Regions from separate parts of the Serratia surfactantfaciens genome, predicted to be linked through region 3. Evidence: riboswitches for the same ligand, from Rfam matches in the RefSeq annotation. Region 3 holds a riboswitch; each other region holds the start of a gene.
The links. Region 3 has a riboswitch for thiamine pyrophosphate ahead of thiC (phosphomethylpyrimidine synthase ThiC). Riboswitches for the same ligand answer to the same signal wherever they lie in the genome.
Positions count from the first base shown of each region.

Region 1: linked by a shared signal. The riboswitch ahead of thiM (hydroxyethylthiazole kinase) and the one ahead of thiC (phosphomethylpyrimidine synthase ThiC) in region 3 are both predicted to bind thiamine pyrophosphate.
Region 2: linked by a shared signal. The riboswitch ahead of tenA (thiaminase II) and the one ahead of thiC (phosphomethylpyrimidine synthase ThiC) in region 3 are both predicted to bind thiamine pyrophosphate.

Region 1 covers NZ_CP016948.1:3,193,005-3,200,555, forward strand. The annotation lists gene srlR (glucitol operon DNA-binding transcriptional repressor SrlR) at 1-291, shown strand, start outside; gene gutQ (arabinose-5-phosphate isomerase GutQ) at 284-1,255, shown strand; gene ATE40_RS15035 (inhibitor of vertebrate lysozyme family protein) at 1,295-1,753, opposite strand; gene thiD (bifunctional hydroxymethylpyrimidine kinase/phosphomethylpyrimidine kinase) at 1,838-2,638, opposite strand; gene thiM (hydroxyethylthiazole kinase) at 2,638-3,429, opposite strand; TPP riboswitch at 3,465-3,561, opposite strand; gene ATE40_RS15050 (hypothetical protein) at 3,573-3,764, shown strand; gene ATE40_RS15055 (AraC family transcriptional regulator) at 3,897-4,736, shown strand; gene ATE40_RS15060 (AzlD domain-containing protein) at 4,743-5,063, opposite strand; gene ATE40_RS15065 (AzlC family ABC transporter permease) at 5,060-5,770, opposite strand; gene eno (phosphopyruvate hydratase) at 5,837-7,090, opposite strand; gene ATE40_RS15075 (hypothetical protein) at 7,092-7,551, opposite strand, start outside.
Region 2 covers NZ_CP016948.1:2,638,374-2,645,924, forward strand. The annotation lists gene gap (type I glyceraldehyde-3-phosphate dehydrogenase) at 1-2, opposite strand, end outside; gene ATE40_RS12425 (GlxA family transcriptional regulator) at 80-1,054, opposite strand; gene ATE40_RS12430 (SDR family NAD(P)-dependent oxidoreductase) at 1,181-1,915, opposite strand; gene ATE40_RS12435 (LLM class flavin-dependent oxidoreductase) at 1,929-2,951, opposite strand; TPP riboswitch at 3,101-3,203, shown strand; gene tenA (thiaminase II) at 3,266-3,949, shown strand; gene ATE40_RS12445 (ABC transporter ATP-binding protein) at 3,946-4,686, shown strand; gene ATE40_RS12450 (ABC transporter permease) at 4,683-5,450, shown strand; gene ATE40_RS12455 (ABC transporter substrate-binding protein) at 5,486-6,421, shown strand; gene ATE40_RS12460 (transporter substrate-binding domain-containing protein) at 6,422-7,162, opposite strand; gene opgB (phosphatidylglycerol--membrane-oligosaccharide glycerophosphotransferase) at 7,447-7,551, shown strand, end outside.
Region 3 covers NZ_CP016948.1:4,748,234-4,755,784, reverse strand. The annotation lists gene hemE (uroporphyrinogen decarboxylase) at 1-489, opposite strand, end outside; gene nudC (NAD(+) diphosphatase) at 528-1,295, opposite strand; gene ATE40_RS22205 (Rsd/AlgQ family anti-sigma factor) at 1,397-1,900, shown strand; TPP riboswitch at 1,940-2,064, shown strand; gene thiC (phosphomethylpyrimidine synthase ThiC) at 2,179-4,122, shown strand; gene thiE (thiamine phosphate synthase) at 4,115-4,765, shown strand; gene ATE40_RS22190 (HesA/MoeB/ThiF family protein) at 4,758-5,507, shown strand; gene thiS (sulfur carrier protein ThiS) at 5,504-5,704, shown strand; gene ATE40_RS22180 (thiazole synthase) at 5,706-6,485, shown strand; gene thiH (2-iminoacetate synthase ThiH) at 6,485-7,551, shown strand, end outside.

The DNA.
Region 1 (7,551 bases), 1.6 Mb from region 3:
CAGCAATTCAGCTTCGACAAGCTGTTTATCGGCGCGGACGGCGTCGATCTCAACGCCGGCGTCACCACCTTCAACGAAGTGCACAACGTCAGCAAGGCGATGTGCGAAGCCGCCAGCCGCATTATTCTGTTGGTAGACTCCTCGAAATTCGGCCGCAAGAGCCCGAACGTGGTGTGCGAACTCAGCGCCGTCGACACGCTGATCACCGACAGAGACATCAACCCCGATTACCTCGCCGCCCTGCAGGCGAAAGGCATCAATATCTTTCTGGTAGGAGACCCCGATGAGTAACGCCAACGCCCTGCTCGCCTTCGCCCGCGAAACGCTGGAGATCGAGCTGACCGAAGCGCAGCGCCTGCTGGCGCGCCTCGACGACAACTTCGTCTGCGCCTGCGAGCTGCTGCTGAACTGCCGTGGCAAAGCGGTGATTTCCGGCATCGGCAAGTCCGGCCATATCGGCAAGAAGATCGCCGCGTCGCTGGCCAGCACCGGCACGCCGTCGTTCTTCGTGCACCCGGCGGAAGCGCTGCACGGCGATCTCGGCATGATCGGCGCCGACGACGTGGTGGTGTTCATCTCCTACTCCGGCCGCGCCAAAGAGCTGGACCTGATCCTGCCGCTGCTGGCGGAGAACGGCATTCCGGTGATCGCCATCACCGGCGGCAAAGAGTCTCCTCTGGCGCAGGCCGCGGCCTGCGTACTGGATATCGGCGTCGAGCGCGAAGCCTGCCCGATGGGGCTGGCGCCGACCTCCAGCGCGGTCAACACTCTGATGATGGGCGACGCCCTGGCGATGGCGCTGATGCGCCATCGCGGTTTCAACGCGGAAGACTTCGCCCGTTCGCACCCGGGCGGCAGCCTGGGGGCGCGCCTGCTGAACCGCGTGCATCACCTGATGCGCACCGGCGATCGCCTGCCGCGCGTGAGCGAAAGCGCCAACGTGATGGAAGCGATGCTGGAACTGAGCCGCACCGGGCTCGGGTTAGTGGCGGTCTGCGACACGCAGCAACGGGTGGTGGGGGTGTTTACCGACGGCGACCTGCGCCGCTGGCTGGTGAAAGGCAATAGCCTGCAGGATCCGCTCAGCCCGGCGATCACCCGCCCCGGCTATCGGCTGCCGGAGCAGTGGCGTGCCGGCGAAGCGCTGGAAGCGCTGCACGAACAGCACATCAGCGCAGCCCCGGTGGTCGATATGGACGGCGTACTGGTGGGGGCGCTCAACCTGCACGATCTGCATCAGGCCGGCATCGGCTGATCGGTGCTGGGGGCGCCTGCAGCGGCGCCCCCAGCCAGATTATTTCCAGTCAGGATTGTTCTCGAACTGCTGCTTCAGCAGTGCCTTCATATCTTCATCCGGCTTGCCGAGCCACTGATACTTGGCGTACTTCTTCGGGTGATCGACGGCTTCCGGCCGGTCCGCCACCTCGACCCGCACGCCCCAGGCCTGGGATTTATCCGCGCTGAACGCTACGATTAAAAAGTTGTTGCCGCAGTCGTGCGGTTTGCACAGGTTGCCAACCAGATACTCTTTGCCCTTCCAGTTCAGATTCTGCGCCGGCGTAGAGGTGCCGACGCCCTTGCGTGCCCAGCCCGGCATCCGCGCCTGGCCTTTCACCATATTTTGCCAGCTGGCCTGATACCCCGGCTGCTGAATCAAATCCGATGTGGTGACGATCTGCTGGGCCAAGCTGCCCGCGCTGAAGCTAAGCAGTACGCCGAAGAGGGCGCAACGCAGCGTCTGGTGTCCCGTCATAGTGCTTCTCCCTAGGTTAAATCAGGTTTCGCCCGTAAAACCGGGCCTGAACTAGTCAGACCACGGTTGCGGCAAAAAGTTGACTCACCACCAGGCGTGGAAATGATGCACCGGCCCGATGCCGTGCCCCACTTCCAGCGTATCCGCCTGTTGCAGCGCTTTTTGCAGGTAGTCCTTGGCGGCGGCTACCGTCGCCGCCCAGTCGGCATGGCGCGGGCGCAGCGCCGCCAGCGCGGCCGAGAGCGTGCAACCGGTGCCGTGGGTGTGGCGGGTGGCGACGCGCGGCGCGGTAAAGCGCTGCTCGCCTTCTGCGGTAAACAGCCAGTCCGGGCTCTCGCTTTCGCTCAGGTGGCCGCCCTTCATCAACACCGCCTGGCAGCCCATCGCCAGCAGCGCCCGCCCCTGTTCGCGCATCTGCGCTTCATCTTCCGCCGGCGCGCACGCCAGCAGCGCCGCCGCTTCCGGCAGATTCGGCGTAATGATCGACACCAGTGGCAACAGCTCGCTGCGAATCGAGGCCACCGCCTCTGGCGCCAGCAACGGATCGCCGCTTTTCGCCAGCATCACGGTATCCAGCACCACGAACTCCGGCCGATAATGGCGCAGGCGTTCGGCCACCGCCTGCACGATGTCGGCGTTGGCCAGCATGCCGATCTTGACGCTGTCGATGCGCACGTCGCTGAACACCGAGTCCAGCTGCGCGGCGACGAACGCCGGATCGATGTAATACACCGACTGCACGCCGCGGGTATTCTGCGCCACCAGCGCGGTGATCACCGAAGTGCCGTAGGCGCCAAGCGCCGAGAAAGCTTTCAGATCGGCCTGAATACCGGCGCCGCCGCTGGGATCGGTGCCGGCGATGGTCAGCGCGTTGATACGATTCATCACAGATCCTCCCCGCGCAGTTGATACAACGCGTCGAGGAACGCCGGTGTAAAGCTGCCCGGCCCGGCGGCCTGTTTGGCTGCGAGGCCGCCGCAATGGGACATCGCCCGGCAGGCGGTCGCCACGTTGTCCAGGCGATCGCCCGGCAGCGCGCAAAACGCCGCCACCACCGCCGACAGCGCGCAGCCGGTGCCCACCACCCGCGTCATCAGCGGGGAGCCGCCTTCGATCGCCCAGTCGCGCTGGCCGTCGGTGACGTAATCCACCACGCCGGTGACCGCCACCACCGCGCCGCTGCGCAGCGCCAGCTCACGCGCGGCGGGCAGTGCCGCCAGCGAATCGTCACCGCTGTCCACGCCGCGGCCGCTGGCCAGCAACCCGCTGAGCGCCATGATTTCCGAGGCATTGCCGCGTATCGCCGCCGGTTGCTCGTCCAGCAGCTGTTTAGCGAAGGCGGTGCGGTAGGAGAGCGCGCCGACCGCCACCGGATCCAGCGTCCAGGGCTTGCCGGCCTGATTGGCGGCGGCCACCGCCGCCCGCATCGATTCGGCGCGCAGCGCGTTGAGGGTGCCGACGTTGATCAGCAGGCCGTCGGCCAGCGCGCTGAACTGCGCCGCTTCTTGCGGCTCCACCACCATCGCCGGGGAGGCACCGAGCGCCAGCAACACGTTGGCGGTCAGCGATTGCACCACTTCGTTGGTCAGGCAGTGGATCAGCGGAGGCCGCTGTTGGAATTGGGTTAGACAGGCCGCGGCGCGAGCGCCGGGTAGTGCATCAGGTCGAGCGATCATATTCCTCCCAACCGGCGTTCAAGAAGGCGGCGCCGGTTGGGCGGCCGTGACTTCCCTACGCTGGCATTATCCAGATCAGGTAATACGGGTATTTCTCAGCCTTCACCAGGAAGGGCACCCCGAGTCATGAAAATCAATAGGTTGTGATCAACGCTGCGTTAATCCCTGAGCGGGATCATGCCAGCGGCGGCGCGGACAAACAAGCGATTAAATTGGCCGAGCGCCTGGCGGAGCAGACGCTGGGCAGAATGTGGCAGAAGCGGCCCGCCGTCGGCCTGCGGCCCGAAAACATCAAGTTTACTGATAATAAAAAAACTGACCGATGCCGTCATTGAGGCGGGAAAACACGCTCACTCCTTATCAAACCGGAGCGAAAACGTGACCTGATGCAAGCGACGCAAGCACGGGCTAGACACAACTCATCAATTCTCATTACTATAGCCACACATTTTATGAGTCATGATGCTATGCCAGAAATCACTGAATCCATCTTCGTCAATTCAGATCTGCTTAATGAACATTTTGACCCCGACGCCATCGATACGCCCATCGTGTCGATCTACGCCACTTTCTCAGATGAGAAAGAACATTCGTTACGTTCAAGAATGCATTCGCATGCCAAAGGCCAGCTGGTCTACGTCAAATCGGGCGCCGCTATCGTCATGCTGGAAGCGCGCATTTGCTCCGTGTTGCCGCATCAGTTGCTTTGGATCCCCGGCGGCGTTGCCCACAATGTGATCCTGCGCGACAACGTCGATTTTCGCGCCGTCTATCTCGACCAACAGCGCTTCGCTCCGCTGTCGAAAAACGTCGAGGTCTTTACCCTCACTCCGCTGCTGGAAGAGGTTATCGAAACCATGTGCCGTTCCCCTTTCCACACCGACTGGATGGCGGGAACCGAGTTCCATCTGCAATCTCTGCTCATCGACAAAATCCGCGTCGCCGCCCATTCCCCCGCCTGGCCGGCCTTGCCGAACGATGCCCGGGTGCGCAATTACCTGCAGTGTTACCATTTGAAAGGTGAAATGGTGCCGCGATTGAATGAGCTGGCGTCCCATTGCGGCGCTTCCGAGCGCACCATCCATCGTCTGTTCGTTCAGGGAACCGGCATGTGTTATCAGCAGTGGCGCCAGCAGGTGCGTTTGAAACTGGCCCTGGAGTTGCTGACCACCGATAAACCGATCACCGAGATCGCTCACTATCTCGAGTTCTCCACCACCAGCGCCTTCATCTCCTTTTTCAAACACCACCGGGACGTGACGCCGAAAAAATACCGCGACCAATTGCACAAGCCCAACACGCGCTGAGCGTTGTCAGCCAAGCCCGCGAATCAGCCAAAACGCCGCCATCCCGAGCAACAGCATCAAGGTGGCGTTGCGCGTTTTCCACATCACCAGCGTCGCCACGATCGCCGCGCACAGTTTCGGCGCGCCTTCGGCCGACAGCGCCGAGGGTGAAGCGATCAGGGCCGGCACGATCAGAGACACGATGGCCGTGGCCGGGATCAGTTTCAACCATTCGCCCACCCGCTCGGGAAACGGCACACGATCGTTGAGCCACAAAAAGGAATAACGCAGTAAAAACGTGCCCAGCGTGCTGATGGCCAGCACCCATAGAATCGTCGTCTCGCTCATGACGGCTCCTCGCTGCGTTGAGGCCCTCTGCCCTTGTGATACAAACCGCCGGCCAAGACGCCCGCGGCCATCGAAAACAAGAACCCCAGGTTATAGGGCCATCCGCAGGTAAAGGCGGAAACCAGCCCGGCAACCGCGGCCGCCACCACGATGGGGGCGTTTTTCAACATTGGCACCAGGAGCGAGATAAAGCACAGGGTGATGGCGAACTCCAGATGCCAGGCGGCGGGAATTAACGGACCGGCGAGGATCCCCGCCGCCGTCCCCGTTTGCCACACCAGCCACATCGGCAGCGCCGTGCCGAAGTAATACAGCGTTTTTTCTTTCGCGCTCAGCGGCTGGGCCTGGCAGCGCAAAAACGTCAGCGCGTAAGTCTGGTCGATCAATACCTGCGCCGCCGCCAGCTTGGTCAGCGGGCTGAACTGGAGCCTGAGCTGAGACAGCCCGGCGCTGTAGATGGCATAGCGAAAATTGATCGCAATGTGCGTGACGATCACCACCAACGGTGCGGCGCCGGCCGTCATCAGCGTGGCAGCGGCAATTTGCGAAGCCCCGGACATTAACAACAACGACGACAGTTGAGCCACCCAGGGCGTCATTCCCGCCTGAATGGCGCTGACGCCGGTCAGGACGGCGAAGGGCAGCAAACCCAGCAACAGAGGCATGGCGTCTTTACTGCCCTGAACAAAGAAAGGCATCGGCTTCATGGTAGGCTTCTCGTGGATCCCCCTTGCCCACGGTAACGGGGCAAGGGGTAAAAAGCGCGGGCGGGTTCAGACGGCCTGCGCATCGGCGATCGCATCCTGCAACCGCAGCAGCTGATTGTATTTGCCCATCGCCTCGGTGCGCGCCAGCGAACCGAACTTCACCTTGGTGGCGTTCAGCGCCACCGCCAAATCGGCAATGCTGGTGTCTTCGGTTTCACCGGATCGCCGTGAGAACACGACGCCGTATCCGGCTGCCTTGGCTGACGCCACCAGGCTCATGGTTTCGCTCAGCGTGCCGACCTGATTCGGTTTCACCAAAATGGAGTTGGCCATCTTCAGGGCGATGCCCTGTTCAAAACGCGCCAGATTAGTCGTGAACAGATCGTCGCCCACCAGCTCGATTTGGCCACCCAGCCGCCGCGTCAGCGCAATCCAGCCCTCGAAGTCGTCCTCCCCCAGCGGATCTTCCATCAGCACGATCGGATAGCGCTCGCAGAGCGACGCCAGGTAATCAATAAAGGCCGTGGTCGTCAGCGTCCGCCCTTCCGCCGCCAGGTGATAGCGGCCATCTTTAAAGAACATCTCGGCCGCGATGTCCATGCTCAAGCCGACGTCCACGCCCGGCTCATAGCCCGCTTTGCCGATGGCTTCCAGCAACAGCGCCAGCCCCTGCTCATTGGAGCTCAGCGGCGGCAGAAATCCCCCCGTGCCGGAAACGCCGGTGCCGATCCCGCGCGCCATCAGCAGGGCTTTCAGCGCCATATGCACGTTTTTACCCACCTGCAGCGCCGCTTCAAGATGCGCCGCATTCAGCGCGATCACCTGATAATCCTGAAAATCGCAGTTGCCGTCGCCATGCATGCCGCCGGACAACATCGAGAAAATGGGCTGCGGCATGGATTTCGCCTGCCCGCGGCTGACGTAATCGCACAGCGACTGATTGCTGTGCACTGCCGCCGCATTCGCCACCGCCAGCGACACGCCGAGGATCGCATTGGCCCCCAGCCGGCTTTTGTTGGCGGTGCCGTCCAACGCTATCAGCATGCGGTCTATCTCGTCTTGCGCATAGGGCGACATGCCGCGCAGCCGCGGCTTAATCACGGTGTGCACGATGTCTATCGCCCGCAAAACGCCCTGCCCGCTGAAGCGCCGCGGATCGTTATCACGCACCTCGATCGCCTCATGCTTGCCCTTGGAACACCCCGTTGGAATGATGCTGCGGCCACGCTTGCCGCTGTCCAGCACCACTTCGACCTCCAGCGTAATGTCCGCGCGTGAGTCAAACACTTCACGCGCGCGTATGTCCATAATGGTCGGCATGCTAGTGATTCCTTAAGTTTGCTGGCGCGGCCCGGAAGTCTTCAAGGGTGCGCGCAAGTTGCCCGCCGGGCAGCGTCAACGGCGTGAGCACCGCATCGCAATAGAGGCCCCAGCTCGCCAGAATGGCGGAATGCCCGCCCCGCCCCCCCGCGACCACCAGATCGATATCCTGGGCGCTGCGCGTCGCCGGCATGGGATCGCGGCCGGCAAACTGCGCCGGCCTCACGGGCACCAGACCTTTGCCCTGCACGGCGCCAAGCGGGTTATGGATATGTGCGTGCAGATATTCCCGCAGCGCGCTCTTGCTCCAGCCCGCGTTATGCAGCATCTGGGCGTGATCGGGCGTCAGGACAATCAAAATCCGTCCCGGAATGTACGCATTCATGCGCCCCAGGTGGGTGGCGCTGTCGACAATCACGTCGAGCAGGCTGCCCGCCGTTTGGCTCAGAAAATCAACCACG
Region 2 (7,551 bases), 2.1 Mb from region 3:
ATGATGATCTCCTCGTTTTGGGCTTTGCCTCAAATCTAGCCCTGCCCCGAGGCGGCGTAAATGACGTTTACCAATCAATTTACGCCAAATTGCGCGCATGGAAGCGCTCACGGTATTCGCTCGGGGTCAACTGCAGTTTGCGTTCAAACACGCGCCGCAGGTTAAGGCCGTTGCCGAAGCCGGTGGCCAGGGCGACCTGTTCGATGCCTTCCGCACTCTGCTCGAGGCGCTGCCTGGCGGTATGCAACCGCCCCTCTTCGACGAATTTGGCGGGAGAAATGCCCGTCTCGCGGGTGAACACCCGGGTAAAGTTGCGCGGGCTCATCGCCACGCGCTCGGCCAACCGATCGACGCTGAGATCGTCGGCGAGGTTCTCCAGGATCCAGGACTGCAGGTCGCGGATCGGGCCCGGCGATTTGGCCTGGTTGAGCGGGTAGCGGCTGAACTGCGCCTGCCCGCCGGGGCGGCGCAGAAACATCACCAGATCCTGAGCCACTTCGCGCGCCTGCACGAAGCCGTAGTCGTCCTCCACCAACGCCAGCGTCAGATCGAAGCCGGAACTGACGCCGCCGGAGGTCCAAATCGGCCCGTCCTGCACGTAGATCGGGCCGTTTTCGACCTGCACCTGCGGGAAGCGCGCCTGCAGCGTTTCCGCCAGCCGCCAGTGGGTGGTCGCCCGTCGTCCGTCCAGCAAGCCGGCCTCGGCCAGCAGCAGAGCCCCGCCGCAGACCGAGGCGATACGGCGCGCTTGCGGGGCCGCGCGGCGCAGCCAATCCGCCACCAGGGCGCCCTCTTCTTCGGTCGCCCCTTTGCCGGCGACGATGACGGTATCGCGCGGCAGGGCCGGGTCGAGATCCGCCAGGCGATGATCGGCCAGCAGGCTCAGACCGGACAGGCCGTGTACCACCCGATGGGATTGCGTGGTGGCGACCGCGATCTGATACAGCGGCGCCTCGGCAGGGCTCAGGCGATTGGCCTGCATCAGAATATCGGCGATGCCCGCCGCTTCGAACAGCATGCCCCCTTCGGGGACGATAATCAGAAATGTGTGCATGGCGATAATATAAATAACAATCAAAACAGGCCAGGCAACCACTGTATAAGAAAAGCCCCGTCGGTTCACCCTGCGGGCATAAAAAAGCCCGCCGATAACCACCGACGGGCCAGGAGAACGCGGCCATCAGGCCTGAGGCAAACTCACCTCGCTCACGCGCGCCAACTGCGCCAGCAGCGCCGTTTGAAACGCCTCGTCGTGCACCGCCGCATGAGGATCCAACCGCTGCTGATGGTGCCAATAACCGCCGGAAACCAGGGCCTGCGGCTCATCACTGCTCACCAGCCACGCCTGCGTCACGTGTCCCAGCGCCAGATCGTCGGGCGCGTCCGCGCCGCCCATTTTGGTCGGCACCCAGCCGGGATCGACTGCGCTGCTGATGACGTCGGGCCACAGGCGCGCCACGGCGGCGGCCAGCGCGGTGACGAACAGCTTGCTGTCCGAATAGGAGCCGGCTGCGCCGCCAAGCCAATCCACGCCGTTCAGTTCCGCTACGCCGTCAAAGTGCATGCTGCTGCTCAGGTAGACGATGCGATCGGGGCGTTCGATCAGGGCCGTCAGCAGATAGGGCGCTATCACGTTCACCGGCATCACCTGCGGCCCGGTGAACATGCCGGCGTTGTGGATCACCGCATTCGGGCGGCCGAGGCGATTCACCTGCTCGGCGACCTGCCGGATCTGCTGCACCTCGGACAGGTCGCCAATCACCGCCTGCGCGCCCTGATCCAACAGATCGCGCACTGCCTCCAGACGGCCGGGGGCGCGCGCATGCAGGATAACCTGATGCCCTTCGTCCAACAGCGTTTGCGCGGCGGCGCGGCCCAGCCCGTCCACCGAGCCGGTAATGAAAATACGTGACATGCCAGTCCTCCGTTTAGCGCCAGCCGAGCGCCGGCGCGACATGGGTTAAAATCGATTCGATAACGTGGGCGTTGTAATCCACGCCCAGCTGGTTAGGCACGGTCAGCAGCAGCGTATCCGCTTCGGCGATGGCCTCGTCCTGCGCCAGCTGCTCGATCAGCGCGTCCGGCTCGGCAGCATAGCTGCGGCCGAAGATCGCCCGGGTCTGCGCGTCGATATACCCCAGCTGATCGCCCTCTTTGCCACCGCCGCCGAAGTAATTGCGATCCCGCTGATCCACCAGCGCAAAGATACTGCGGCTCACGGAAACCCGCGGCTCGCGCGCATGGCCGGCCTCTTGCCAGGCGGCGCGATAGGCGCGGATCTGCTTGGCCTGCTGGATATGGAAGGGTTCGCCGGTCTCGTCGTTCTTGAGCGTCGAGCTTTGCAGGTTCATACCCAGCTTCGCCGCCCAGACGGCGGTCGCGTTCGAACCGGCACCCCACCAGATGCGATCGCGCAGCCCGGCGGAAAACGGCTCCGGCCGCAGCAGCCCGGGCGGATTGGGGAACATCGGCTGCGGATTGGGTTCAGCGAACCCTTCGCCGCGCAGCGCTTCCAGAAAGACTTCGGTATGGCGGCGGGCCATGTCCGCGTCGGTTTCCCCCTCGGCCGGGGCATAGCCGAAATAGCGCCAGCCGTCGATCACCTGCTCCGGCGAGCCGCGGCTGATGCCGAGCTGCAAACGCCCGCCGGCGATCAGATCCGCCGCGCCGGCGTCCTCCACCATATACAGCGGGTTTTCATAGCGCATGTCGATCACGCCGGTGCCGATCTCGATGCGTTGGGTTTTGGCGCCGATGGCGGCCAGCAACGGGAATGGCGATCCCAGCTGGCGCGCGAAGTGGTGCACACGAAAATAGGCGCCGTCCGCCCCCAGATCTTCGGCGGCGACCGCCAGATCGATAGACTGCAGCAGCGCATCCGCCGCTGAACGGGTGCCGGACTGAGCGGAAGGCGACCAGTGGCCAAACGAGAGAAAACCAATCTTTTTCATCGGGAATCGTCCTCAAAGGCAAAACATAGGCCTACAGTGACAAAAACCGCGCGCTCTGCGCCAGCAAAATCGCCCCCGATCGCACTAAACGAACCGATTGCCGCGCCGCCGCCCGACGATTGTAATCAAAAAACAAATGTCGTATAACAAGCAGCTCCGAGGGGTGTCCTGTTACGGGCTGAGATGGCGTAAGCCGAACCCTTTGAACCTGATCTGGGTCATGCCAGCGAAGGGACGGTTAGGCAACAACGCAATCACCCGTTGCCTGTTCATACCTCAGCGTGCCCGGATCTCCACTGACTCAAGGAGGTCCCATGTCCATCACCACCCTGTTCGAAAGCGGTCTTTACGGCCGGCTGCGGCAACAAGCCGGCAGCCACTGGCAGGACTACGTCGATCACCCGTTTCTGCAGCAGTTGGCCGCCGGTACCTTGCCCGAACGCGCTTTTCGTCGCTACCTGACCCAGGACTATCTGTTCCTGCTGCACTTCGCCCGCGCCTACGCGCTGCTGGTCAGCAAGCTGCGCACCCTGCCAGAGATGCGCGCCGCCACCGCCTCGCTCAACGGCATCGTCGCCGAACTGCCGCTGCACGTGGCCTACTGCGCCGAATGGGGGTTGAACGAGGCGCAGATCGCCGCCCAGCCGGAAGCGGCGGAGACCATGAACTACACCCGCTACGTGCTGGATATCGGCCATGCCGGCGACGCCCTCGATCTGCTGGCCGGCCTGCTGCCCTGCGTGGCCGGCTATGCCGAAATCGGCCTGCGGCTGCTGCACGATCCCGCCACCAAAATGGAGGGGAATCCTTACGCCTCCTGGATCCGCAACTACGGCGACGAGGGCTATCTGGCCGGCGTGCGCGCCGCCATCGAACTGCTGGAGACCGTCGGCCATCAGCGCGGGGCGCAGAGCCGCCTCACCGAGCTGGCGCAGATTTTCACCACCGCCACCCAGCTGGAATCGGCATTTTGGCAAATGGGGCTGAACGCCTCATGACCTCCCCGCTTCTCCCGCCCGGCATCCAGGTGCGGGATCTCAGCCTGCGTTTTGGTCAGCAAATCGTCTTCGACCGGCTGAGCTTCGACATCGCCGGCGGCAGCTTCGTCGCCCTGCTCGGCGCCAGCGGCGCCGGCAAAACCAGTTTGCTGAAGATCATCGCCGGGCTGGCGCAGGCCAGCTCAGGCACGGTGAGCGGCAGCGACGGCCTGCCGATCGCCGGGCGCATCGCCTACATGGGGCAGAAAGACCTGCTCTACCCCTGGCTGACTATCGAGGAGAACGTCGCCCTCGGCTCGCGGCTGCGCGGCGAAGCGCCGGATCGGGCGTGGGCGGCGCACCTGCTTGAACGCGTAGGCCTGGCCGCGCATGGCCGCAGCCTGCCCGCCGCGCTGTCCGGCGGCATGCGCCAGCGCGCCGCCATCGCCCGCACGCTCTACGAACGCCAGCCGATCGTACTGATGGACGAGCCCTTTTCCGCGCTGGACGCCATCACCCGCGCCGAGATCCAGAGCCTGGCCGCCGAGCTGCTGGCGCAAAACACCGTGCTGCTGATCACCCACGATCCGATGGAGGCCTGCCGCCTGAGCCACCGCCTGCTGGTGCTGTCGCCCTGGCCGCTCGGTCTCGACGATAGCCACTGCATCAAAGGGCAGCCGCCGCGCGCGCCGGATGACGCCGACCTGCTGAAAAGTCAGGCCGAGCTGCTGCAGCAGATGGTGAGGGCGGCGCAATGAATATCGCCAAAGAACGCGGGCTTACCCGCCTGCGGCGCGGGCTGACGGTGTTCGCCGGCCTGCTGCTGCTGTGGTGGCTGGCAGGGCAAAGCGGCATCCCGGCCTTTCTGCTGCCCACACCGGGCGCGGTGGCGCAGGCGCTGTGGGACGGGCGCGGCTACCTAGCCTGGCACACGCTGGTCACCGCTTCGGAGATCGTCAGCGGGCTGGTTCTGGGCGTGTTGCTCGGTGCGGCGCTGGCGCTGTGCATGATCTTCTCACCGCGCCTGCAGCGTTGGCTGATGCCGCTGGTGCTCACCAGCCAGGCGATACCGGTGTTTGCCCTGGCCCCGCTGCTGGTGCTGTGGTTCGGCTTCGGCATGAGCGCCAAGGTGGCGATGGCGGTGCTGGTGATCTTCTTCCCGGTGGTGTCGGCCTTCTTCGACGGGCTGCGCCGAGTCAACAACGACTATCTCGATCTGGCACGCACGATGCGCGCTTCGCGCTGGGCGCAACTGCGGCACGTGCGGCTGATGGCGGCGCTGCCGGCTTTCGGCTCCGGCCTGCGCATGGCCGCTGCGGTCGCGCCGATCGGCGCCATCATCGGCGAATGGGTCGGCTCGGCCGAAGGGCTGGGCTACGTGATGCTGAACGCCAACGCGCGCATGCAGACCGACGTCTGCTTCGCCGCGCTGTTTATTCTAGTGCTGATGACCGTGTTGCTGTGGGCCGCGGTGGATGCGCTGCTGCGGCGCCTGATCGTCTGGGCGCCGGAAAACGACTGATGATTGCAACCATAACCAGGGATAAAGGAACGACCATGATTAAACATACCCTCTGCGGGCTGTTGCTCGGCGCCGCCATCACCGGCCAGGCCGGCGCGGCCGAGAAATTGACGCTGGTGCTCGACTGGTACATCAACCCCGATCACGCGCCGATTATGGTGGCCGAGCAGATCGGCGCCTTCAAGGCCGCAGGGCTGGACGTCAAGATCGTGCCGCCGTCCGATCCGGCGCTGCCGCCGCGGCTGGTGGCCGCTAAACAGGCCGATCTCGCCATCACCTATCAGCCGCAGCTGCACTTCTTCGCCGATCAGGGCCTGCCGCTGATGCGCGTCGGCACGCTGATCAACACGCCGCTGAATACGGTGATCGCGCTGGACAAGAACATCGCCTCGCCGGCGGATCTCAAGGGCAAAACGGTGGGTTACTCGGTCAGCGGCATCGAACAGGCGACGCTGGCCACCATGGTTGAACACGAGCATCTCAAACCGCAGGATATCAAGCTCATCAACGTCAACTTCCAGCTGACCAGCGCCCTGCTGGCGGGCCAGGTCGATGCGGTGATCGGCGGCTACCGCAACATCGAAGCGCTGGAGCTCAAGCTGCAGGGTAAAGAACCGGTGGTGTTCAACGTCGAAGATTACGGCGTGCCGGCCTACGACGAGCTGATCATCGTCGCCAACCGCGATGCGGTGAACGAGCCGAAAATTGGCAAATTCCTCGCCGCGCTGAAACAAGGCAGCGACTACCTGCACGCGCACCCGCAGGACACCTGGCTGGCGTTTGCCAAGGCGCACCCGGAGCTGAATACCGAGCTGAACAAGCAGGCCTGGCAAGCCAGCCTGCCGCTGTTTGCGCGCGATCCGGCCAAGCTGGATCGCGCCCGCTACCAGGCTTACGAGCAGTTCCTGTTCGACAACAAGCTGATCAAGAAAATCACCCCGGTAGAACAGTACGCGGTGGAGCTGGACTGATCACGCCGAGGCGGCCGGCGGCGCCACCGTCACCTCGCCCTGGCCGCTGCGCTGCAATGCCGCCTTCACCAGCCCGTTGGCCTTGCAGCGTTCAATAAAGCCGTTCACATAGGCGGCGCCCTGCGTTTTTTGCCGCGGCACCGCCATCGCCTGACGGATGGCGGTGAAATGCCCCTCCAGCACCCGGTAGCCCGGATGGGCGGCCGCGGCGGCCAGCAGCGGCTGACGCACGCCGGCCGCCGCCTCCAGCCCCCGTTCGAAAAACAGCGCGATCGCCTCGGCAGAGGTTGCCGCCCGCACCAGTTGCGCCTGCTGCAGCGTGCGCGATAAAAACAGGTCATACGCCGCCCCCTGGCCGACCGCAATGCGCACTTCCGGCCTGTCGAGCTGCGCCACCTCAAAGTAAGGCGCGTCGTTCGCCACCAGGTAAGTCCCCTCAATGATCACGTAGGGTTCGCTGAACGCAATCTGCGCCGCGCGCACCGGCTCGATGGCCATAAACGCCAGGTTCCAGGCGCCGCTGTCCAGATCGGCGAACACCTTGCCCGCCGCGTCATAGGTCACCAGCTCGAGCGTCACGCCCAGTTCCTGAGCCAGCGCGGTGGCCAGCTCCACCGAAGCCCCCTGCGGTTTGCCGCCGGCCCCCGCCTGCGCCAGCACCGGATTACCGTAGTTGATCGCCGCGCGCAACACGCCTTGCGGGGCCAAATCCTCGAGTACCGCTGCGGAAATCGTCTGCATACTGCCTCCTGAATGGCTGATGGGCGCGCCGTCGTGGCGCTCATTAAGCGTAGAGCGAAACCTCCGACCAGCAAGCTTTCGCCGCCGTGGCCGCCGCTGGCGTGATTAACGTCACACTATCGTCATAAAAATGTACAATAGCCGCCGCTCGTCGGCCGTAGCGGGAGATCGCGCGTTGTTCCGCCGCCGGCAATAGGCTATACCCTTCACTTTTCGCGCCGCGGCACGGCCGGCGGCGCAGACCAGGGCAGCAACGTTTTTTCCAATCAGACAGGGTTTGGCGGATGGTTTTAGCAGTCGTTTCGTTTGTTCTCTTTTTGGCGTCGATTTTGATTTATCGCACCCGGGCCGCCGCCAACCGCTGGTGGTTCGCCATTTTGCTGACGCTG
Region 3 (7,551 bases):
AGCCTTGCTGCTGCCGCCCTCGACCATGTAAGTCGCCAGCGTCCACGGGCTGCCGGAAAAGCCGATCAACGGCACTTCGCCCTTCAGCTCGCGGCGGATGGTGCGCACCGCGTTCATCACATAGCCCAGCTCCACTTCCGGATCGAACACCGGCAGTTTGTCGACGTCGGCACGACAGGTGACGGGTGAGCTGAAACGCGGACCTTCGCCGGCTTCAAAGTACAGGCCAAGCCCCATGGCGTCAGGAATGGTGAGAATGTCGGAGAACAGGATGGCGGCGTCCAGCGCATAGCGGCGCAGCGGCTGCAGCGTGACCTCACAGGCCAGCTCCGCGTTCTTGCACAGCGACATGAAATCACCGGCCTGGGCGCGGGTTGCCTTGTACTCCGGTAAATAACGACCGGCCTGGCGCATCATCCATACGGGGGTCACATCCACCGGCTGACGCAACAGCGCGCGCAGGTAACGATCGTTCTTCAACTCAGTCATTTATGGGGCTCCCTTAATAATCTGCCGGCCATTGTACATTATTCTGCCCGGCACAGCGCCACGGTGTCCTCAATCAAGCGGCGTGCCACGGTGCCGGGCGGCGGCAACAGCGGCAATTGGTCGTAACGATACCAGCCGGCGTTGAGCAACTCTTTGGGATCGTGACGGATTTCGCCCTGATGGTAATCGGCCATAAAGGCCATCATCAGCGAGTGCGGGAACGGCCAGGGTTGCGAAGTGACATAGCGCAGGTTTTTGATTTCAATGTTGCTCTCTTCCATCACTTCACGCGCCACCGCCTGTTCCAGCGTTTCGCCCACTTCGACGAAGCCGGCCAGCACCGTGTGAATGCCGCCGCGATGGCGCACGTGCTGCGCCAGCAGGATCTGATCCTCGCGCCGAATGGCGACGATCACGCAGGGCGCGATCTGCGGGTAGTAGCGCTCCTTGCAATGGCCGCACAGGCAGGCGCTTTCGGTGCGGCTGAGGTGCATCTCATGGCCGCAGTAGCCGCAATAGCGATGGGAGCGGTAGAAATCCGCCAGCTGCACGCCGCGCCCGGCTAGCTGGAACAAGCCGCGATCCTGATCCAACAGCTGACGCACCGAGCCCATCTCCCGCGGCATCGCCTGGCGCACCAGCCAAACCGGCGCGCCCTCCCATTCACCGATGGTGCGCGCCATGTGGCCCTGCAGCCCGAGGGCGGCGGCCGTTCCCGACGGCAATTCACCGTTCGGTAACCAAAGTTTGCTTTCATGGCTGACGATCCACCAGCCGTTTTCATTGCCCGTTAATGCAAGTTCCATATCGTTGTTGCACAACCTCAGCTTCACTGGCACTCTACGAATCGGCTTTGTTACATTTTAATAACTTACCGGTTACTTTTATTACTTACACGGAGTCAAACATGCTCAACCGTTTGGAAAGGCTGACTCAGCGCGTTGGCGGTAGTAATGAATTAGTTGATCAATGGCTTCAGGCCCGCAAGCAGTTGCTGGTCGCTTACTGCACGCTGGTAGGCCTCAAACCGAATAAAGAAAAGCATACGCCGCTGAATGAAAAAGCGCTGGAGAACTTTTGCCACAACCTGGTGGATTATCTCTCCGCAGGGCATTTTCATATCTATGACAGAATTATCAAACAAGTGGAAGGCGCGGCCAGTCCGAAAATGTCGCTGGCGGTGAACATCTATCCCAAGCTGTGGGCCAATACCGAACAGATCATGGCGTTCCACGATCGCTATACCGAAGTGGATATCGATCAGGAGGTTTGTCTGGAGTTCCATCAGGCCCTGTCGGATATCGGCGAAACGCTGGCGGCGCGCTTTGCGCTGGAAGATAAGCTGATCCTGCTGGAGGCGGAAGCCGCGCAGCAACCGCTGCCGGACCAGGCGCTGGATCCGGCGCGTTAAAATTTTATAGTTTTTTTTCTTATCCCTCCTATACTGGGGGGCATCTTGTCGGAGTGCCTAGCGCCTGATTTGTTCATCGAATCAGCCAGGCTGAGACCGTTAATTCGGGATCCGCGGAACCTGATCGGGTTAATACCCGCGAAGGGAACAAGAGTAATCTATCGCCACAGGCACGACCCTCTTTTTGCGGGCGCCCTGCCTTATCGGCCACCATCATTACTCCCTCCGAACTCCAGACAAGCAACTTTCCCAACCCAACACACTGGTAGGAACTTGCTATGTCTAACGTTAATCCACCGCGCGCCCGCAAAGCGCAACGCGAAGCCGCCCAGCAGTTTATCGACACGCTGCAAGGTATGGCTTTCCCTAACTCACGCCGCATCTACCTGCAGGGCTCGCGCAGCGATATCCAGGTGCCGATGCGTGAAATTCAGCTCAGCCCGACCCTGGTCGGCGGCAGCAAAGATAATCCGCAGTATGAACAGAACGAGGCGATCCCGGTGTATGACACCGCCGGCCCGTATGGCGATCCGCAAGCCGAGCTCGACGTGCACGCCGGCCTGGCCAAGCTGCGCGCCGGCTGGATCGACGCGCGCGGCGATACCGCCACCCTGAGCGGCGCCAGCTCCGGCTTCACCCAACAGCGGCTGGCGGACGAAGGCCTCGATCACCTGCGTTTCGAACACCTGCCGCTGCCGCGCAAAGCGTTGCCGGGCAAGTGCGTCACCCAATTGCACTACGCCCGTGCCGGCATCGTCACCCCGGAGATGGAATTCATCGCCATCCGCGAAAACATGGGGCGCGAGCGCATTCGCGGCGAGGTGCTGCGCCACCAGCATCCGGGCCAGAGCTGGGGCGCCAACCTGCCGGACAACATCACGCCGGAGTTCGTGCGTCAGGAAGTGGCCGCCGGCCGCGCTATCATTCCCGCCAATATCAACCACCCGGAGGCGGAGCCGATGATCATCGGCCGCAATTTCCTGGTGAAGGTGAACGCCAATATCGGCAACTCGGCGGTCACGTCGTCGATAGAAGAAGAAGTGGAGAAACTGGTGTGGTCCACCCGCTGGGGCGCAGACACCGTGATGGATCTCTCCACCGGCCGCTATATTCATGAAACCCGCGAATGGATCCTGCGCAACAGCCCGGTGCCCATCGGCACCGTGCCTATTTATCAGGCGCTGGAGAAGGTCAACGGCGTGGCGGAGAACCTCACCTGGGAGATGTTCCGCGATACGCTGCTGGAACAGGCTGAACAAGGGGTCGACTACTTCACCATCCACGCCGGCGTGCTGCTGCGCTATGTGCCGATGACCGCCAAACGCCTGACCGGCATCGTGTCGCGCGGTGGCTCGATCATGGCCAAATGGTGCCTGTCGCACCATCAGGAAAACTTCCTCTATCAGCACTTCCGTGAAATCTGCGAGATCTGCGCCGCCTACGATGTCTCGCTGTCGCTCGGCGACGGCCTGCGCCCCGGATCGATTCAGGACGCCAACGACGAAGCCCAGTTCGCCGAACTGCATACGCTGGGCGAGCTGACCAAAATCGCCTGGGAATACGACGTGCAGGTGATGATTGAAGGGCCGGGCCACGTGCCGATGCAGATGATCCGCCGCAACATGACCGAAGAGCTGGAACACTGCCACGAAGCGCCGTTCTACACCCTCGGTCCGCTGACCACCGACATCGCCCCGGGCTATGACCATTTCACCTCCGGCATCGGCGCGGCGATGATCGGCTGGTTCGGGTGCGCCATGCTGTGTTACGTCACGCCGAAAGAACACCTCGGCCTGCCGAACAAAGAGGACGTCAAACAGGGCCTGATCACCTACAAGATCGCCGCTCACGCCGCCGATCTGGCCAAAGGCCATCCGGGCGCGCAGATCCGCGATAACGCCATGTCCAAGGCGCGCTTCGAATTCCGTTGGGAAGATCAGTTCAATCTGGCGCTCGATCCGGCCACCGCGCGCGCCTATCACGACGAAACCCTGCCGCAGGAGTCCGGCAAGATCGCCCACTTCTGCTCAATGTGCGGGCCGAAATTCTGCTCGATGAAAATTTCGCAGGAGGTGCGCGACTACGCCGCTGCCCAGGAGGCCGCCAAGCCGATCGAAGTGCAGCTGACCGGCATGGAAAAAATGTCCGCCGAGTTCCGCGCCCGCGGCAGCGACCTGTATCACAGCGCCACCTCGCTGCAAGAGGAGACCAGCAATGACTGATATCACTACCCCCTTCCCGGCAACGCCTCACAAACTGGGGCTCTACCCGGTGGTCGACAGCGTAGAGTGGATCGCTCGCCTGCTGGAGGCCGGCGTCACCACGATCCAACTGCGCATCAAGGATCTGCCTGACGAGCAGGTTGAACAGGATATCGCCGCCGCCATCGCGCTGGGCCGGCGTTATCAGGCGCGGCTGTTCATCAACGATTACTGGCGGCTGGCGGTCAAACACGGCGCCTACGGTGTGCATCTGGGCCAGGAAGATCTCGATACCACCGATTTGGCGGCCATCCATCGCGCCGGGCTGCGGCTGGGGGTCTCCACCCATGACGACGCCGAGCTGGCGCGCGCGCTGGCGGTGAAACCTTCCTACATCGCGCTGGGGCACATCTTCCCCACTCAGACCAAAGACATGCCTTCGGCACCGCAGGGGCTGGCGGAGTTGAAACGCCACATCGCCGGCTTGGCGGATTACCCGACGGTGGCGATCGGCGGGATCAGTATCGATCGCGTTCCGGCGGTGCTGGCGTGCGGCGTCGGCAGCGTGGCGGTGGTCAGCGCCATCACCCAGGCGCCGGACTGGCGCGCGGCGACGGCCGAGCTGCTGCGGCTGATCGAAGGCGAGGATCCGAACGATGCTTAACGATCGGGAGTTTTTGCGCTACAGCCGCCAGCTGCTGCTGGAGGACGTCGGCCCGGAAGGCCAGGAGAAACTCAAGCGCGCCACAGTGTTAATCGTCGGCCTCGGGGGGCTCGGCTCCCCGGCTTCACTGTATCTGGCCGCCGCCGGCGTCGGCACGCTGCTGCTGGCCGACGACGACCAGCTGCACGTCACCAATCTGCAGCGACAAATCCTTTACCGCAGCGCCGATACCGCCACAGGCAAGGCGGCGCTGGCGCAGCGCCATTTGCAGGCGCTGAACCCTTTGGTGGAGCTCATCCCGCTGGCGCAGCGGCTACAGGGGCAAGCGCTGCGCGACGCGGTCGCCCGCGCAGATCTGGTGCTGGACTGCTGCGACAATATGGCGACCCGTCATGAGGTCAATGCCGCCTGCATCGCCGCCGCCAAACCGCTGATCAGCGGCAGCGCCGTCGGTTTCAGCGGCCAGCTGCTGGTGCTCGAGCCGCCCTACGTGCACGGCTGCTATGCCTGCCTGTACCCGGAGCAGGAAGAGCCGCAGCGCAACTGCCGCACCGCCGGGGTGCTTGGCCCGGTGGTGGGCGTGATCGGCACCCTGCAAGCGCTGGAGGCCATCAAGATGTTGGCCGGCATGCCTTCCCCCCTCAGCGGCAAACTGCGGTTGTTCGACGGCAAGCAACAAAGCTGGAGCACGCTGCAACTGAGCCAGGCCCGCGCCTGCCCGGTATGCGGAGGCGCGGCATGAAGATCCGTTTGAACGATCAACCGCTGGAGCTGGCGCAGCCGCTCAGCGTCGCCGCCCTGCTGAGCCAACTGGAACGCCACCAGCCGGGCACCGCGCTGGCGATCAACCAAACCATCATCCCGCGCGCCGACTGGGCCAACCATTTGGTGCAGGACGGTGACGACATTTTGCTGTTTCAAGCGATCGCCGGAGGCTGACATGCTGAAAATCGCCGATACCACTTTCTCTTCTCGTCTGTTCACCGGCACCGGCAAGTTCGCCACGCCGGCGTTGATGCTGGAGGCGCTGGCGGCCTCCGGTTCGCAGCTGGTGACCATGGCCATGAAGCGCGTCGATCTGCGCGGCGGCAATGACGCCATTTTGGCGCCGCTGCAGCAGTTGGGCGTCAGGCTGTTGCCCAACACCTCCGGCGCCAAAACCGCCGCCGAGGCGGTGTTCGCCGCCCGGCTGGCGCGCGAAGCGCTCGGCACCCACTGGGTGAAACTGGAGATCCATCCCGATGTGAAATACCTGCTGCCGGATCCGATAGAAACGCTGAAGGCGGCGGAAACGCTGGTGAAAGACGGGTTTGTCGTGCTGCCTTACTGCGGCGCCGATCCGGTGCTGTGCAAGCGGCTGGAAGAGGTGGGCTGTGCGGCGGTGATGCCGCTCGGTTCCCCTATCGGATCGAATCGCGGTCTGCGCACCCGCGACTTCCTCGAGATCATCATTGAGCAAGCCAGGGTGCCGGTGGTGGTCGACGCCGGCATCGGCGCGCCGAGCCACGCGCTGGAAGCGATGGAGCTGGGCGCCGACGCGGTGCTGGTGAATACCGCCATCGCCGTGGCGCGCGATCCGGTGCAAATGGCGCGGGCGTTTCGCCTGGCGCTGGAGGCCGGTGAGCTGGCGCGCAGCGCCGGGTTAGGCGCGAGCCAGCGCGGCGCGATCGCCTCCAGCCCGCTGACCGCCTTCCTCAGCCAACCCGAGGAGGCGCAGTGATGGCCGACGACTTCAGTAGCCGCTGGCAACAGCTGGATTGGGACGACATTACGCTGCGCATCAACGGCAAAACCGCGCGCGACGTGGAACGTGCGTTGAACGCCGACAAGCTGACGCGCGACGACTTTATGGCGCTGATCTCCCCCGCCGCCGCGCCGTACCTGGAACCGCTGGCGCAGCGCGCGCAGCAGCTGACCCGGCAGCGGTTCGGCAACGTCGTCAGCTTCTATGTGCCGCTGTACCTGTCCAACCTGTGCGCCAACGACTGCACCTACTGCGGCTTTTCGATGAGCAACCGCATCAAGCGCAAAACGCTGGATGCGGCGGAGATCGCCCGCGAATGCGCAGCCATCCAGGCGTTGGGGTTCGAACATCTGTTGCTGGTCACCGGCGAACATCAGACCAAGGTCGGCATGGACTATTTCCGCCAGCACATTCCGGCGATCCGCCGCCATTTCAGCTCGTTGATGATGGAAGTGCAGCCGCTGGCGCAAGAAGAGTACGCCGAACTGAAAACGCTGGGCCTGGACGGCGTGCTGGTGTATCAGGAAACCTACCATCCGGCCACCTATCTGCAGCACCACCTGCGCGGCCAGAAGCAGGATTTCCATTGGCGCCTGGCCACGCCGGATCGCCTGGGGCGCGCCGGGATCGACAAGATCGGCCTCGGCGCGTTGATCGGCCTGTCCAACAGCTGGCGCACCGACTGCTACCTGCTGGCGGAACATCTGTTCTACCTGCAGCAAACCTACTGGCAGAGCCGTTACTCGATCTCGTTTCCACGCCTGCGCCCCTGCGCCGGCGGCATCGAACCGGCGTCTATCATGAGCGAGCCTCAGCTGGTGCAACTGATCTGCGCCTTCCGGCTGTTCGCGCCGGATGTTGAGCTGTCGCTGTCTACGCGTGAGTCGCCGTACTTCCGCGATCATATGATCCCGGTGGCGATCAACAGCGTCAGCGCCGGATCCAAGACGCAACCCGGCGGCTATGCCGACGACGTGCCGCCTGAGCTGGAGCAGTTCGAGCCGCACGACGGCCGCACGCCGCAGCAGGTCGCCGAGGCCAT